One region of the Ornithinimicrobium sufpigmenti genome, then DNA from elsewhere that is predicted to be linked to it. Evidence: riboswitches for the same ligand, from Rfam matches in the RefSeq annotation. Region 1 holds a riboswitch; each other region holds the start of a gene.

The links. Region 1 has a riboswitch for thiamine pyrophosphate ahead of thiM (hydroxyethylthiazole kinase). Riboswitches for the same ligand answer to the same signal wherever they lie in the genome.
Region 2: another riboswitch for thiamine pyrophosphate. It lies ahead of ESZ52_RS17120 (thiamine ABC transporter substrate-binding protein); the one in region 1 lies ahead of thiM (hydroxyethylthiazole kinase).
Region 3: another riboswitch for thiamine pyrophosphate. It lies ahead of ESZ52_RS16790 (ABC transporter permease subunit); the one in region 1 lies ahead of thiM (hydroxyethylthiazole kinase).

Annotation. Positions count from the first base shown of each region.
Region 1 is NZ_CP036403.1:1,606,070-1,611,508, reverse strand. It holds gene ESZ52_RS07345 (glycosyltransferase) at 1-648, shown strand, start outside; gene ESZ52_RS07340 (DnaJ family domain-containing protein) at 660-1,319, opposite strand; TPP riboswitch at 1,437-1,534, shown strand; gene thiM (hydroxyethylthiazole kinase) at 1,603-2,394, shown strand; gene thiE (thiamine phosphate synthase) at 2,391-3,080, shown strand; gene thiD (bifunctional hydroxymethylpyrimidine kinase/phosphomethylpyrimidine kinase) at 3,077-3,916, shown strand; gene ESZ52_RS07320 (glycosyltransferase) at 3,902-5,164, opposite strand; gene ESZ52_RS07315 (Gfo/Idh/MocA family protein) at 5,161-5,439, opposite strand, start outside.
Region 2 is NZ_CP036403.1:3,710,452-3,715,890, reverse strand. It holds gene ESZ52_RS17135 (MraY family glycosyltransferase) at 1-291, opposite strand, end outside; gene ESZ52_RS17130 (nucleoside-diphosphate sugar epimerase/dehydratase) at 288-2,114, opposite strand; gene ESZ52_RS17125 (DUF4235 domain-containing protein) at 2,259-2,534, opposite strand; TPP riboswitch at 2,574-2,680, shown strand; gene ESZ52_RS17120 (thiamine ABC transporter substrate-binding protein) at 2,682-3,848, shown strand; gene ESZ52_RS17115 (D-glucuronyl C5-epimerase family protein) at 4,042-5,364, shown strand.
Region 3 is NZ_CP036403.1:3,645,174-3,650,612, reverse strand. It holds gene ESZ52_RS16810 (ABC transporter substrate-binding protein) at 1-428, shown strand, start outside; gene ESZ52_RS16805 (amino acid ABC transporter permease) at 428-1,390, shown strand; gene ESZ52_RS16800 (amino acid ABC transporter ATP-binding protein) at 1,387-2,160, shown strand; gene ESZ52_RS16795 (OsmC family peroxiredoxin) at 2,353-2,784, opposite strand; TPP riboswitch at 3,210-3,315, shown strand; gene ESZ52_RS16790 (ABC transporter permease subunit) at 3,444-5,000, shown strand; gene ESZ52_RS16785 (ABC transporter ATP-binding protein) at 5,000-5,439, shown strand, end outside.

The DNA of each region.
Region 1 (5,439 bases):
GAGTGGGACGAGCGGTGGGAGCGGATGCAGGCGACCGTCGAGCGCACGAGGTCCGTGCTGGGGCGGCTCGAGGGGGCCGAAGTACCGGTCTTCGTGACCACGGCGGACATGCTCGACCATGTCCCTGGTGCGAGCCTGCTGCCGGTCACCGCCGACGTCGACCGCTTCACCCCCGGAGCTGAGCGCCCGATGCTGGAGCGGGACCGCCCGGTCGTGCTGCACGCCCCGAGCAACCCGCGGCTGAAGGGGACACCGGTGGTCGAGGAGGTGCTGACCCGGCTGCAGCAGGAAGGGTTGGTGGTCTACCGGCGTCTCAGCGGCGTGCCACATGCCGAGATGCCGGGCTTCGTCGCGGACGCGGACGTGGTGGTGGACCAGGTCGTGCTGGGCAACGTCGGCACGCTGGCGGCCGAGTCGATGGCCGCCGGTCGGCTGGTCGTGGCGCACGTGCCCGACCACGTCCGCGCGCGCACGCCGGGACTACCCGTGCTCGAGGCGGCGCCGGACACCCTGGAGGGGGTGCTGCGCGACGTGGTGGCCCACCGCGACGGCTACCGCGACCTGGCCGCCCGCGGCCCGGCCTGGGCCCGCGAGCACCACGACGGCCGCGCCGCCGCCCGGGCGCTCTCGCCGTGGCTGGGGCTCTGACCTACCTTCGCTCAGGGTCTGCGCCGCCACCAGCGGCGTCTGCGCGCTCGGACGTCGCCGTCGCCCTGACCGCCCGCCCGTGCCTCGACGGTCGCTTCCTCCCCTGGCGCCGTCTCCTCGCCCCCCGTCCCGCGCTGCGCACGCAGGTCACGCCAGGTCTCGACCATCTCCTCGACGTCCACCCGTCCCACGACCGGGGGTGAGCCGGCACCGACGTGCGGCCGGCGCCGGTCGGCCAGGACCCGCTCGTTGAAGTCCTCGAGCCGCTCGCGGACCGCGGCCTCGTCGGGCAGGTCGAGGAGCGAGTCCGGGAAGGCGGCCTTCTCCCGGCGCAGCTGCATCACGCCGGGCAGTGCGGCGGACAGGTCGAAGCGTTCGCGCTCGATGAGGCTCTTGACCCACCAGTCCGGGTCGCTGCGCACATCGACGTCCCGCAACGGCTTGCCGGCCCCCGACAGGTTCTCGAAGGCTCCCTGCCGCTCGGCCTGCGCGATCGTCTGGTCGACCCAGGTCTGCACCGCCCGGGCCGTCACCGCCGCTGAGGGGCGCCGCTGCACGACCCCCTGGTCGGCGAGCTGCTCCTCGGCGTCGGGCGCACCGGGCCGCGCACCGGGCCTGCCCCAGGTCGGCCCACCAGCGTGACCCTGCTTGTCCTCCGCGCTCATCGTCATACCTCCCGCTCCACCTACCTCTCGCTCCACTGTCGCACGGGCCACGCCGCCCTGCGATGCCGCGACCGCCGACCGGGGCTACCGAGAAAGCCGGTGCTGGAGTGACCAGATATCGTCGAGGACGACGCGGGGTGCCACCGACCGGGTGGCTGAGAACAGACCCGTCGAACCTGATCTAGGTCGCACTAGCGAAGGGAACGTCCTGATGACCGACCATGTCCCGGCCGATGCTCCGGCCGATGCTCCGGCCGATGCTCCAGCCGATGTCTCAGCCGATGCTCGCGTGTCCGCCGACGAGCTGGCCGACTGCTGGCAGGCGCTGCGCGAGGAGTCACCCCTGACCCACTGCCTCACCAACATCGTGGCGGCGCCGTTCGTGGCCAACGTCCTGCTCGCCGCGGGGGCGGCGGTGGCGATGGTGGACAACGAGCACGAGGCAGAGGGGTTCGCCGGCGTCGCGGCCGCGGTCGTGGTGAACCTGGGCACCCCGTACGACGACACCGTCGCCGCCATGCGGGCCGCCGTCCGCGGGGCGGCCGACCACGGCACCCCGTGGGTCCTGGACCCCGTCGGGGCCGGTGGTCTGCCCTGGCGCACGCAGGTGGCCCGGGAGCTCGTCGACCTGGCGCCACCGACGGTGGTCCGCGGCAACGCCTCGGAGATCCTCGGCCTGACCGGTGCCGGTGGTGGCCGCGGCGTCGACAGCACCCACTCCGTGGAGGACGCCGTCACCGCCGCCGGCGACCTCGCCACCGAGCTCGGGGCCCTGGTGGCCGTGAGCGGACCGACCGACCACCTCACCGACGGACGGGCTCTGCTGCGCCTGTCCCACGGCCACCCGTGGATGACGCGGGTGACGGGGATGGGCTGCGCCCTGGGCGCGCTCATCGCGGCCGGCACCGCCGTGGCGCCGAGCCCGCTCGTCGGCGCGGCCACCGCCACCGCGGCGCTCACCCTCGCGGCGGAGACGGCTGCTGAGGCCTCCGCCGGCCCGGGCACCTTCGCGGCGGCGCTGCTCGACGAGCTGTCGCTCCTGGCACCCGCGGACCTCTCGGCGAGGGTCGAGCTGCGATGACGCTCGACGTGCAGTCCCGTCCCGGGCCGCGACCCCTCGACCTGCGGCTCTACCTGGTCACCGACACCGAGATGACCGCCCAGCACGGGCTGACCTCCACGATCCGGGCCGCGGTCGCCGGCGGGGCGACGGTGGTCCAGCTGCGTGACCCGGACGCCAGCGACGACGAGTTCGTCGCGCTGGGGCGGCTGGTCCGCGTGTGCCTGCAGCACACCGGGGTCCCGTTCATCATCAACGACCGGGTGCACCTCGTCGAGGAGATCGGTGCGGACGGTGCCCACGTGGGCCAGGGCGACCTCGACCCGCTCGTGGCCCGCGAGCAGCTCGGTGGCCACGCCTACCTCGGCCTGTCCTGCACCACCGCGCAGGAGGTCCAGGCCGCGGCGGCGCTGCCGCCGGGCACGGTGGACTACCTCGGCCTCGGCCCGGTCCGCGCCACGGCGACCAAGCCGGACCACGCGGCTCCCCTGGGCACCGACGGGGTATCCGACCTCGCCGACCTCGCCGCCGCGGCGGCCCTTCCGTCGGTCGCGATCGGGGGCATCGACGTGTCGGTCGCCGAGCGGCTGCGCGACAGCGCGCTGGGTGGCGTCGCCGTGGTGAGCGCCGTCTGCGCGGCGAGCGACCCCGAGGCGGCGTCCCGCCAGCTGCGCGGCGTCTGGGACGACCAGCCCGTCAGCTCGTGACCAGTCAGGTGAGCCCGGCACGGGGCCTCGTCCCCAACGTCCTGTCCGTCGCCGGGTCCGACCCCTCCGGCGGGGCCGGCATCCAGGCCGACCTGAAGACCTTCGGCGCTCTGGGCGCTCACGGCTGCGCGGTGCTGACCGCCCTCACCGCGCAGAGCACCCTGGGCGTCACCGGGGTGCGCCCCATCCCCGCCGAGTTCGTCCGGGAGCAGGTCGAGACCCTGGTCGCCGACGTCGCCCTGGCCGCGGTCAAGGTCGGGATGCTCGGCAGCGCCGACGTGGTCCGGGCCGTGCGCGAGCTCGCGCAGGAGGGGCTCCTGCCCGGCCTGGTCCTCGACCCCGTCATGGTCTCCACCGCCGGCTCGCGCCTGCTGGACGAGGACGCCGTCGAGGAGCTGCGCGCGCTGGCGCCCCACGCCGACCTCATCACCCCCAACCTGCCCGAGGCCGCGGTCCTTCTCGGCCGGGACCCCGAGGACACCGCGGACGGGCCGGCCCGGATGCTGGAGGAGGCGCACGCGCTCTTGGAGCTCGGCAGCCCGAGGGTGCTGCTCAAGGGCGGCCACGCCTCGGGAGACCACGTCCTGGACCTGCTGGTCGACGCGGACGGGGTGCACGAGCTCGGCGGGCCGAGGGTCGCGACCCCGCATACCCACGGCACCGGATGCTCGCTGTCCTCCGCGATCGCCGCGCTGCGGCCCCGTCGCGACAGCTGGCTGGACGCCGTCGCCGACGCCCGTTCCTGGCTGGTCGGCGCGCTCGCGCACGGCCACGAGCTGTCCGTGGGGCAGGGGCCGGGGCCCGTGCACCACTTCTGGCAGCTATGGCAGCGGTGAACCCACCGGCTCGGTGACCGCGTCCTGGCCCAGCACCACGGCGGCGGCGGCGTGGCCGGTCGCGCTGAGGCTGCGGTGCGCCCGCACCCAGGCCACCCGCCGCTCGCGTTCTGGCGGCGACCAGGGACCACTCTGCGCCGCGTCCTGCGACGCCCGCACCGCTGCCAGCATCGCCGCCGCCACCTCCGGGACGTCGTGGCCCACCGACTCCCCCAGCCGGTGCTCGCGGACGTCGCTGGCCGCGGGTCCGGGGCCGGCGAAGATGACGGGGGCCCCGGTGGCCAGCGCGGCGATCACCTTGGTGGGGTAGGCGAAGTCGTAGCCGACGCCCGGGCGGACGCTGACCAGCGCCGCCGCGGCCCCCCTCAGCCAGGCCGCCGCCTCGGCCGGCGGCACGAGCGGCCGCAGCTCGACCGCCCCGAGCGGCAGCTCGTCACGCAGCCGTTCGAGCGCGGGCCAGCTCGAGCCCTGGCCCAGGAAGACCAGCCGAGCCGTGGGCTCCGCGGCCACCACCTCGCGCATCGCCTCGGCGAAGACCTCGGCGCCCTGCCACTCCGAGGCTGTCCCGGCATACACGAGGTATGGCGTCTCCGGCGACTCCGGGTGCCGCTTCCCCACGGGGGTGAAGACGGCGGTGTCGATCCCGTTGGGCACGACGGTCACCGGGACGGTGCTGGCGCGCCCGAGCAGGGCCCGGACACGGTCGGCGACCCCGTCGGAGACGGCGATGACGTCCCTGGCACCGCGCAGGGCGTAGCGCTCGACCGCGCGCATCACCGCCACCACGGGGGCCGGGGCACCCATCGAGGCGGTGGCGTCGGACCAGACGTCGGCGGCGTAGTAGACGTACGGGATGCGGCGCAGGGCGGCCACCGTCCGCACCACCGCGCCGGTCGTGGGCGGTGGCTCGACCACCACGGTGTCGGGACGGGGGGCGGTCAGCAGCCGGAGCGACAGCGGCAGGTCGAAGGAGAGGTAGGGCAGGTACCCGCGCACGTAGCCGGTCGCGTCGCGCAGCACCGGCCAGCGCGAGACCCGGACCCGGCCATCGACCTCCCGCTCCATGCCTGCGGCGCCCCGCAGGGCCGGCGGCGCTGTCGTGGTCAGCACGTGCACGTCCGCCCGCTCGGCCAGCCCCCCTACCAGCGCGCCGAGGCGGAAGGTGGCGGCCGCCGCCTCCGGCGCGAAGATCCGGGTCGCGAGCAGGACCCGGCTGCGGCCGGAGCTGCTCGGCCCGGAGCCGGTCACAGGGTGATGGTGCGCCCGGAGGCCGCGGAGGCGAGGATGGCTTCGACGACGCGCAGGGTGTGCACGCCCTCCTCCATCGAGACGACCTCGGTCTGGCGTCCCCACAGGGCGTCACGGAAGTTCTCCTGCTCCACCCGCAACGGCTCCCGTCGCGCGAGGGCGTAGCGGACCGAGTCACCCTCCGAGACCCCCCGGAAGTGGCTGGACCGCTCCCACTCGCTGCGCACGTCACCGTTGGCCACGAACGTCAGGTCCCCGGTGAGGGTGTTGGCGAT
Region 2 (5,439 bases), 2.1 Mb from region 1:
GATGTCGGTGGTGTCGGCGGCCAGCCCCAGCATGGTCAGCGCGAGCACGCCGACGAGGGCGACCAACGGCATTTCGGCACCAAGGGAGTGGGCCGCTGTGCTGCATCCCAGAACGCCCCCCAGAACGGCCAGACCTCCGCCGCGCAAAGTGGGCTGCACGTGTGAGGAGCGATGGCTGGGATGGTCGATCACCTGCCAGCGGTGCAGCAGCGTCATCGTGAGGGGTGCGAGCACAGTGGTCAGCAGCAGGGCGCCCACCCCCAGCAGGAGCACCTGAGCCAGGTCGATCATGCTCCGGTGAGCGTGCTTTCGCCGCCGTCCCTGCGCTTACGGCCGAAGATGGGCTGCTGCTCCCGGTGCGGGGCGATCCCCACCACCTCGTCGGCACGGGCACGCATCCAACCCACGAGCTCGCGGGCGTCGGCGAACGCGGTCGGGAGCACTTGCGGGGCGAGGGGTGGCACCTGCACCGAGCGGACCAGCTCGTGGTCGGTGGGTCGCGGGTCGTCCATACCGAAGAGGTCCTCGGTGAGCTTCTCGGCCCGCCTCAGGCCGGTGCGCTCGATCCGGATGTCGGTGCGGCCCGAGAGGCGGATCAGGGTGCGGGCGAGCTCCTCGATCCGCACCGGCGAGCCCATGTCCAGCACGAGTACGTCGCCGTCGGAACCCATTGCCGAGGCCTGCATGACCAGCTCGCACGCCTCGGGGATGAGCATAAAGTAGCGCTCGACGTCCTCGTGGGTCAGGGTCACCGGACCCCCGCGGCGGATCTGCTCGGTGAAGGTCGGCACCACCGACCCGCGGGAACCGAGCACGTTGCCGAACCGCACCGAGACGTAGCGCCCCGGCTGGGTGAAGGCGAAGTATGCGGTGAGGCGCTCTGCCAGGCGTTTGGTGTAGCCCAGCACCGCCACCGGCCGGGCGGCCTTGTCGCTGCTGATGTTGACGAAGGTGCCGACGCCGCTGCGGGCGGCGGCCCGCAGCACGTTGAGGGTGCCCAGCACGTTGACCTGCCAGGCCTGCCGGGGGTGGGTCTCCAGAAGGGGTAGGTGCTTCAGTGCGGCGGCGTGGAACACGACGTCGGGACGGTGCAGCGTGAAGACCTCGTCTAGCTGATCCACATCGGTGATGTCTGCCAGCACCAGGTCACCGTCGGTCATCAGGCTGCGGCCCTTGATCGATAGCTCGGTGCCGTGCAGTCCCGACTCGTCCCGGTCCAGCATCACCAGCCGGGCGGGCCGGAAGCGGTGGATCTGGCGGCACAGCTCCGAACCGATCGACCCACCGGCCCCGGTCACGAGGACCACCTTGCCGGTGATCTGTTCCGCGATGGCGATCTGGTCCAGCTGCGTTGCCCGGCGGCCCAGCAGGTCCTCCAGGTCGATGTCCCGAAGATCCGAGACCTGGGGGTCGGCGTGCAGCAACCGGTCCACGGTCGGCAGCACCTTGACGACCAGGTCGTTCTCCTCCGCCAGCTCGTTGATCTCGCGCATGAGCTCGGCGCTCGCCTGGGGGATCGCCACGACCAGGTGGGTGGCCTCGTAGCGCTGGGCGATCCGGGTGATCTGCTCACGGCCACCACGCACCCGCACACCGTCGATCTTCAGCTTCCGCTTGCTGCGGTCGTCGTCGATGAGGGCGACCGGGCGGAAGTCCGACTCGACGTCTGCCACCATGTTGGAGACGAGGCGGCGCCCCAGCACCCCGGCGCCGTAGATGATGACGTTGTTCTCCACATTGCGGCGCACGGCCTTGCGAGCCCGGTAGGAGCGCACGACGAACCGCAGGGCGAGCATGATCATCAGCGCGATGATGCCGGCTGAGGCGGGCACCGAACGGGGCACGACGTAGGGCTGGAGCCAGAGCGTCCACACCGCGAGGCTGACGGCCGTGATCGCCGCAGCCCGGACGAGGGCGAGGACCTCCTCGAACGACCCCCGGGCGTGCTTGACCAGGTAGGGCCCCAGCACCATGCCGACGAGAATCTGAATCCCCCCAGCGGTGCCCGCGACGATCCAGCTATCGACGACGAATGCACGCTCGTGGTTGTACTCGAAGCGCATCCACGTCGTCACCAGGACGGCGCAAACCCAGACCAAGCCGTCGCCAACCATCCAAAGGACACGCTTCAGCGGCTCCGGGAGTCGGCGTGACGATGCCATGCACGAGCCTCACAACTGTGTCAGTGACGGGACAGTAGTAAATCTTCTCAGACTTCCGTCACAGGACACAGTTGGGATGGATCCCGCCACTGACGCTCAGGCTTCGTCAGCCACCTGCGCGCGGCTCTTGCCCTGGCTCTTGGACAACACCTTGGTGGCCTGACGGTTGGCCAGCATGCGGGCCAGCGCCACGAGGGCGCCAGACAGGACGGCGAAGATGACCGCTTCCTTGATGTCGATCTCTGGGTCGTCCGGGTTCTCCGGCACGTCCTTGCCGGTGACGAACGACCACGTGCCGTCGGTGGCCTTCTTGGCGACCATGCTGGCGAGGAGGGCTGCTCCGGCGGTGACGACTTTGGCCGTGATGTTCATGGGTCCTGATCCTGCCACAGGGGTGTTAGTGTCGTCGGACGGAACCGACAGGGGAGCGCCACCGGCGCTGAGAGTGCGGCAGCAGGCCGCAGACCCTTGAACCTGCCCCGGCTAGCACCGGCGAAGGAAGTCGAAGGAGAGAGACGCATGCGGCATACCCGTGCCCTGGCCCTTGTGGCCGCCCTGACCCTGACCACCACCTCGGCCTGCACCGTTGCAGGGGGTGAGGACGAGGCCGCGGAGCCCACCACCGCGCCCGCGCCCGCGCCGCCGCCGGTCGACACGGGTGAGGCTTCTGCCGATGACGGGACGTCCACCGACGCCGCGACGGAGGAGGGGACCCCGAACGGCCCCGGCACGGTGACGCTCATCGCCCACGACTCGTTCTACCTGCCCGACGAGCTGGTCGCCGCCTTCGAGGCCGAGACCGGTCTCGACCTGCAGATCCAGAGCGCGGGCGACGCGGGGGCCATGGCCAACCAGGTGGTGCTCACCGCCGGCAGCCCCGTGGCCGATGTCGTCTTCGGCATCGACAACACCTTCGCCGCCCGCGTCATCGAGTCCGACGCGCTGGAGGGCTACACGCCCGAGGGCCTGCCCGAGGCGGTGGCCGAGCACGACCTGGAGGGGCCGAGCGCGGCATACCTGACACCGGTCGACTACGGCGACGTCTGCGTGAACATCGACAACGTGTGGTTCGCCAACCAAGGCATCGCCCCGCCGCAGACCCTGGCCGACCTGGTCGAGCCGGAGTACGAGAACCTCTTCGTCACCCCCGGCGCCACCACCTCCAGCCCAGGGATGTCCTTCCTGCTCGCCACCATCGGCGAGTTCGGGCCCGGCGAGTGGCAGACCTACTGGGAGGAGCTGATGGCCAACGGCGCGAAGGTCACCAGCGGCTGGACCGACGCCTACACCGTCGACTTCACCGCCGGCGGCGGTGGGGGCGACCGGCCGATCGTGCTGTCCTACGCCTCCAGCCCTCCGTCCACCATCCCCGAGGGCGGCTGGCAGCCGTCCACCAGCGCGCTGCTGGACACCTGCTTCCGGCAGGTGGAGTACGCCGGCGTGCTCGCCGGCGCCGACAACCCCGAGGGTGCACGGCAAGTCGTCGACTGGCTGCTCTCGGAGCCGGTGCAGGCCGCGATCCCGGACGCCATGTACATGTACCCGGTCAACGACCAGGTCGTCCTGCCCGACCTGTGGGCGCAGTGGGCCGCCGTCGCCGACGACCCGATCGTCGTGCACCCCCAGCAGATCGAGGCCGAGCGCGAGACCTGGCTGCGCGAGTGGGCGGATATCTCGGCGGGCTGATCGTTGCGGTCGCCGTTGCGCCGTGCAAGGCCGCCGATAGGTGTCGGGGATCGATCCCGCTGTAGGTGGCTGAAGGCGGTGACCCTCTGGGCGGCGTCGGCTTCACCCAGACGGGAACGAATCTCGTGTTGAGCGGCATGGCCCATGGGTGTCGAGTACGCAACCCGTTCATTAGGCTCGGTATGGTCGAGGCATGACTGTGACCAACGAGGCCGCCGTGAATCTGCCGTCTCTGTCCGTGAGTCGCAAGCAAATTTGGGATTACTACCGCATCGAGTTCCTCGAGGACGGGTACCCTGGGCGGCGATCCAAGTACGGTCTTCATGCGCACCCGATTTATGGCACTTACGTCATCAATGACTACATCTCTCAGTACCGCAAACACAAGGATGAGGTGTTCCTCGAGGCCGCCAAGCGTGTAGCCAACGCAGCAATCGACCGGATGGAGGAACATCGCGGCGCGCTAGTGTTTTACTATCAGCCGGGCGCTGGACTGAGCTCTTTGCCCAGTGTGTTCTACAGCGGCCTCACTCAGGCACGGTACTTGAGTACCTTCGGAGTTCTTGGAAAAGTTTCCCCCTCTTCGAGATACTCCAACGCAGCCGAGGCGATTCTCTCCAGTTTTGAAGTACCAGCTGAAGATGGGGGAATTGCGCGTCACACGCCTAGTGGCGGACTGTTGATCGAAGAGTACAGCCACCAAGTGCCCGACTACACGCTGAATGGGTGGACGACCGCGACGACGTTGCTGCACGAATACGCTGAGACCACGGACAGCCAGCACGCGCGCACCATTTTTGAGCAAAGTATTCGGGGAATTCGGGACGTACTGCCGCTTTATGACGTTCCCGAGCTGGCGAACTCTCGGTATCGACTGACCGGCGCTGTCCGAGTGAAACTTGGATTCACCAGTCCGCGGACAGCGGTCAACTCCGCAAAGGTGATCATTCCCGGTGAAGGCGATTTCCCGCTGGGTGCTGGGAGTGGCAAGTGGACCAACCGATTCGTGTCCGGTTTGGGTGCGGACGGCGTTGTGGGAGGCCGCGAAGCCGTTATGGAGATCTTGCTGTGCCGTGTGACGTGGCCAGAGCCGAACCGTCTGGCACTTGATCTCACTTCGGCTGAGGAAGGGATGGTGACGGTGCAGGTGGGTGAGGGGTCGTACGATCCCTTATCCAGTTGGGTCCGCACCGACTCCTACTCCACCGTGGCCGAGGTCGTCGTACATCGAGGTCCGAACACCCTGGACATCTCGATTCCGTGGGCACGGGCAGAGCTGGTCGCTTACCCGACGAGTTGGACCAAGGCGATTGGTGGGCGACAGTACAACTCGTACCATTTCATCCACATAGACACGCTCACCACTCTGGCGGAACGAACTGGTGATTCAATGCTCGCCTACTACCGTGACCGGTGGGCGCAGTACCCGGCTAGGTGGCCTGACGTGCCTGCCTTGGCAGGCGCTGACATCGTTCTCGATCGCTACAGGGCTTCTCGCGTTCAGTCGAGCGCATGACTGCGCCCGGGTCAGCGAGGAATACCCTGAACAGTCGTACCTACACTGGCTACGTGCGACAACGGCATCACGTTG
Region 3 (5,439 bases), 2.0 Mb from region 1:
ACACCTGCGGCCTGAAGATCGCCGTGCAGGCCGGCGGCAGCGCCGAGCGGGTCATCCAGGAGCAGTCCCAGACCTGCGAGGACGAGGGTGAGCCGGCGGTCGAGGTGATGAGCTTCAAGGACCAGCCGCAGTCCATCCTCGCCGTGCGCTCCGGTCGCGCCGACGCCTTCTTCTCCTCGCAGGCGCCGCTGACCTACTTCGTCGAGCAGGCCGAGGGTGAGCTGGAGCTGGCCGCCACGGGTCAGGACAACGGCTTCGACACGCTCTACCAGGGCGCGGTCGTCGCCAAGGACTCCGAGCTCGGGCCCTTGCTCATGGAGACCCTGACGGTGCTCTTCGAGTCGGGCGCCTACGAGGAGATCATGACCAAGTGGAACCTCGGTGACAACATGATCGAGGAGCCCGGCATGAACCTGGCGACGTCGTGATGACCAGCCCGACCGATACGGCCACCACTCGGGTGGACGTCGCGCACGCCAAGACCCACCCGAACTGGGGCCAGTGGGCCACCCGCGCCGTCGTGCTGCTGCTGGTCGCCATGCTGGTGCACCAGCTGATCACCAACCCCAACTTCGAGTGGGACGTCGTGGGCGAGTGGCTCTTCGCCCCCTCGATCATGCGGGCCCTGTGGACCACGCTCTGGTTGGCGACGGTCTCCATGCTGATCGGCATGGTCCTCGGGGTGATCTTCGCCGTGATGAAGATGTCCAACAACCGCCTGCTGCGCGCGGTCGCGGACGCCTACCTCTGGTTCTTCCGGGGCACGCCGCTGCTGGTGCAACTGATCTTCTGGTTCAACCTGGCGGCGCTGCTGCCCACCCTGAGCATCGGCATACCCTTCGGCGGCCCGGACCTGGTGAGCTGGGAGACGAACGACCTCATCACGCCCCTGACCGCGGCGATCCTCGGGCTGAGCCTCAACGAGGGCGCCTACATGGCCGAGGTGATCCGCGGCGGGCTGCTGTCCGTCGGGCGGGGCCAGCGCGAGGCGGCGAAGGCCTACGGCATGACCGAGACGACGGCGCTGCGCCGGGTCGTGCTGCCGCAGGCGATGCGGTCGATCATCCCGCCCACGGGCAACCAGCTGATCAGCATGGTCAAGGCCACCGCCATGGTGTCGGTGATCGCGATGCACGACCTGCTGTACACCGTGCAGGCCGTCTACAACCGGACCTTCCAGACCATCCCGCTGCTGCTGGTGGCGGTCATCTGGTACCTGGTCGTGGTGTCGATCCTGAGCTTCGTCCAGCACCACGTCGAGAACTACTACGGCAAGAGCGACATCGCCACGCGGGGAACCAGCAAGAAGAAGGCCAAGGGTCGCAACGGCGACGCCGACGGCATCGACGAGGACCCGGCCATCGTCCCGCAGGTTCAGGAGCGCACATGAAGAGCACCAACGAGATCCTCGTCCGCGCCGAGGACGTCCACAAGAGCTTCGGCGACCTGGAGGTGCTCAAGGGCATCAACCTGGACGTCCACCGCGGCGAGGTCATCGTCATCCTGGGCCCGTCCGGGTCGGGTAAGTCCACCTTCCTGAGGTGCATCAACAACCTCGAGGAGATGGACAGCGGCTCGATCTGCGTCGACGGGGTCTACATCGGGTACGAGATGAAGAACGGCGAGCTGTACAAGGCCAGCTCGAAGGTCGCCGCCCAGCAGCGCGGCCAGGTCGGCATGGTCTTCCAGCAGTTCAACCTGTTCCCGCACATGACCGTCATGGAGAACCTCATCGAGGCTCCCACGGTCGTCCACGGGGTCTCCCGGCGCGAGGCCGAGGAGCGGGCCCGGCGGCTGCTGGGCATCGTCGGCCTCGCCGACCGCGAGGGCTCCTACCCCGGCCAGCTCTCCGGCGGGCAGCAGCAGCGCGTCGCCATCGCCCGCGCGCTGGCCATCGAGCCCACGCTGCTGCTCTTCGACGAGCCGACGAGCGCGCTCGACCCCGAGCTGGTGGGGGAGGTGCTGTCCACCATGCAGGACCTCGCCGAGCGCGGCCACACCATGGTCGTGGTCACGCACGAGATCACCTTCGCCAAGGCCGCGGCCGACCGGGTCTTCTTCATGGACGGCGGTGTCGTGGTCGAGTCCGGCCCGCCCGACCAGGTCCTGGAGAACCCGCAGGAGCAGCGCACCAAGGAGTTCTTCGCGCGCTTCCTGTAGGCGAACGACGGTGGGCGCAACGACGGTGGGCGCAACCGACGGTGGGTGCAACCGCGGTGGGCGCAACCGAAGGGCCCGGTCAGCCGGCGAGGCATGAGCCTCCCGGCGGGCCGGGCCCTTGTCGTTGTGGTGGCCTGGAACAGGCCGAACTGGCGTCGTGCGCGGGTCAGCTCAGACTGGCGTGTGCGTGACTCAGCCCAGACTGGCGTCGAGGGTGATCTCGACACTCTTGAGCGCCTGGCTCACGGGGCAGTTCTCCTTCGCGCCCTGGGCGAGCTTCTGGAACGTCTCCTCGTCGAGGCCCTCGGCCGTGACCTGCGTGGTCAGGTGGATGCCGGTGATGCCGGTGCCGGCGACGAAGGTCACCTCGGCGCTGGTCCGCACCTCGGTGGGCGGGGTGTCGTTCTTCTTCATCTCGTTGGAGAAGGCCATCGAGAAGCAGGTCGCGTGGGCCGCGGCGAGCAGCTCCTCCGGCGTCGTCGTGGTGTCCGAGCCCTCGGCGCGGGCGTTCCACTCAACCGGGAAGGACGCCGCTCCCGAGCTGTCGAGGGTGGTGGTGCCGCTGCCGGTGAACAGCTCACCGTTCCAGACGGTGCTGGCCTTGCTGACTACGGGGTTGGGCATGAGGTGCTCCTGGTCGTCGTGATCGTCGTCGTGCGGTGCCGGATCGCGAAGGCACCTGCTGGCACCGTAGCGCGGCCCCGCCCCACCCGCTTCGCCCTGGTTGCGTCTTCCTCCTGATTGCGTCTCGCGCGGCGACGTCTCGCGCGGCGACGTCTCGCGTCGCTTCGCCGGCGTTTCGCGCGCCGAAGTCTCGCCTCGCGTCGCCGACGAGGCCGCCGACTCTCCCCGCACAACCTTGATCCCAGGTTGTGCCGAGGAGGCAACGTGCGGCGGGGTGATCCCTCCGCACAACCTCGATTCCATCCCTTTGCACAACCTTGATCCCAGGTTGAGTCGAGGAGGCAACGCGCGGCGGGGTGATCCCTCAGCGCAACCTTGATCCCAGGTTGTGCGCACTCCGCTGACCCACCGGCCTGTAGGCTGGCCCGGTACGACAGGGGAGCGCGAGTGCGCTGAGAGTGCGGCAGCTGGCCGCAGACCCTTGAACCTGCTCCGGTTAGCACCGGCGAAGGAAGTCGAAGGAGGCGGCGGCCATCTGGGCTCGTCTAGGTCGGGGTGCACGCTCTGCGCACCTCACCGGCCCGGGACTCGCCCTGGGGCTGGTCGCCCTGCTGCCGTTAGCCTTCCTGGCGATCTTCTTCGTGCTCCCGGTCGGCGGCATGCTGGCCCGCGGCTTCTTCCCCGACGGCCAGCTCGACCTGTCCGCCGTGCCGGAGGTGCTGTCCCGGCGGCGTACCCTCCGGGTGCTCGCCTTCACCCTGGTCAGCGCGTCGGCGGGCACCGTACTGACGCTCCTGGCGGGGCTGCCGGTCGCGTTCGTGCTCTACCGGCTGCGCTTTCCCGGCCGGGCGCTCCTCCGGGCGGTCGTGGTGATGCCGTTCGTGCTGCCGACCGTGGTGGTCGGCGTCATGTTCCGCTCCCTGCTCTCCTCCGGCGGGCCGCTCGGGTGGCTCGGCTGGGACGGCACCTGGGTGCCGATCCTGATGGCGTTCGTCTTCTTCAACCTGGCCGTGGTCGTGCGTACGGTCGGCGGGATGTGGGAGGGCCTGGACCGGCGGGCCGAGGAGTCCGCCGCCGCCCTGGGCGCCAACCCCTGGCAGGTATGGCGCACCGTCACCCTGCCCGTCCTGGCGCCGGCGGTCATCTCCGCCGCCACCTTGGTCTTCCTCTTCTGCTCCACCGCCTTCGGGGTCGTGCTCACCCTCGGCGGTCTGCGCTACGGCACCATCGAGACCGAGATCTATCTGCTGACCGTCAACTTCCTCGACCTGCAGGGCGCGGCAGTGCTCTCCGTGCTGCAGCTGCTCGCCGTCGTGGTGATGCTGGTCATCGCCGCCCGCACCCGGGGCCGGCGCGAGCAGAGCCTGCAGCGGGTCGGCGCCCGAGCGGCAGCGCGCCCGGTGCGGCGGCACGACATACCCACCCTGGTGGTGACCGGGCTGGTGGTGGCGTTCGTGCTCCTGCCCGTCGGCTCCCTGGTCGTGCGCTCGCTGCAGGTGGGGGACGGTTGGGGTCTGGGGCACTACCGGGCGCTCACCGATCCGGACGCGACCCAGGCGCTGCGGGTGAGCGTGACCGAGGCGATGGGCAACTCACTGCGCTCGGCCGTCGACGCCACCGTGCTGGCGATGGTGCTCGGGCTCGTGGTGGCGGTGCTCGTGTCCCGGCGGCCGAGAGCGAGGGCATGGCGGCGGGTGGTGTCCGGGCTGGACGGAGCGTTCATGCTGCCGCTGGGGATCTCCGCGGTGACAGTCGGCTTCGGCTTCCTCATCACCCTGGACCGGCCGCCGCTGGACCTGCGCACCTCGCCGGTGCTCGTGCCGATCGCGCAGGCGATGGTGGCGCTGCCGCTCGTGGTGCGGACCCTGACGCCGGTGCTGCGCTCGGTGGACCCGCGGCAGCGAGAGGCGGCAGCGGCACTGGGTGCCGGGCCGTGGCGGGCGGCGTGGACCGCGGAGGGGCCGGTGCTGACCAAGCCGCTGCTGGCGGCGACGGGTTTCGCGTTCGCGGTGTCGCTGGGTGAGTTCGGGGCCACCGCCTTCCTGGCCCGCCCGGACCGGCCGACCGTGCCGGTCGTCATCTACCAGTTGATCTCCCGCCCGGGGGCCGACCACGTCGGCATGGCGCTCGCCGCGAGCGTCCTGCTGGCGCTGGTGACGGTGACCGTGATGGGCGTGGTCGAGCGGCTGCGAGTCGGATCGGTAGGTTCCTTCTGATGCTCGAGCTCAGTGAATTGACCGTGCGCTTCGGCGAGACGACCGCGGTCGATGACGTCTCCTTGACCCTGGAGGAGGGCCAGGTGCTGGCCGTGCTGGGCCCGTCGGGGTGCGGGAAGTCGACCCTGCTGCGGGCGGTCGCCGGGCTGGAGCGGCTCGACGGGGGTCGCATCGTCTGGCAGGGGCGTGACCTGGCAGGCGTGCCGACGCACCGGCGCGGTTTCGCCCTGATGTTCCAGGACGGGCAGCTCTTCGCCCACGCGTCCGTCGCCGAGAACATCGCCTACTCCCTGCGGCTGCGTGGCGTCGGTCGCGCGCAGCGTGCGTCGCGGGCGGCGGAGCTGCTGGAGCTGGTCGGGCTGCCGGGGTATGCCGACCGTCGGCCGACTACCCTCTCCGGCGGCGAGCAGCAGCGGGTGGCGCTCGCGCGGGCCCTGGC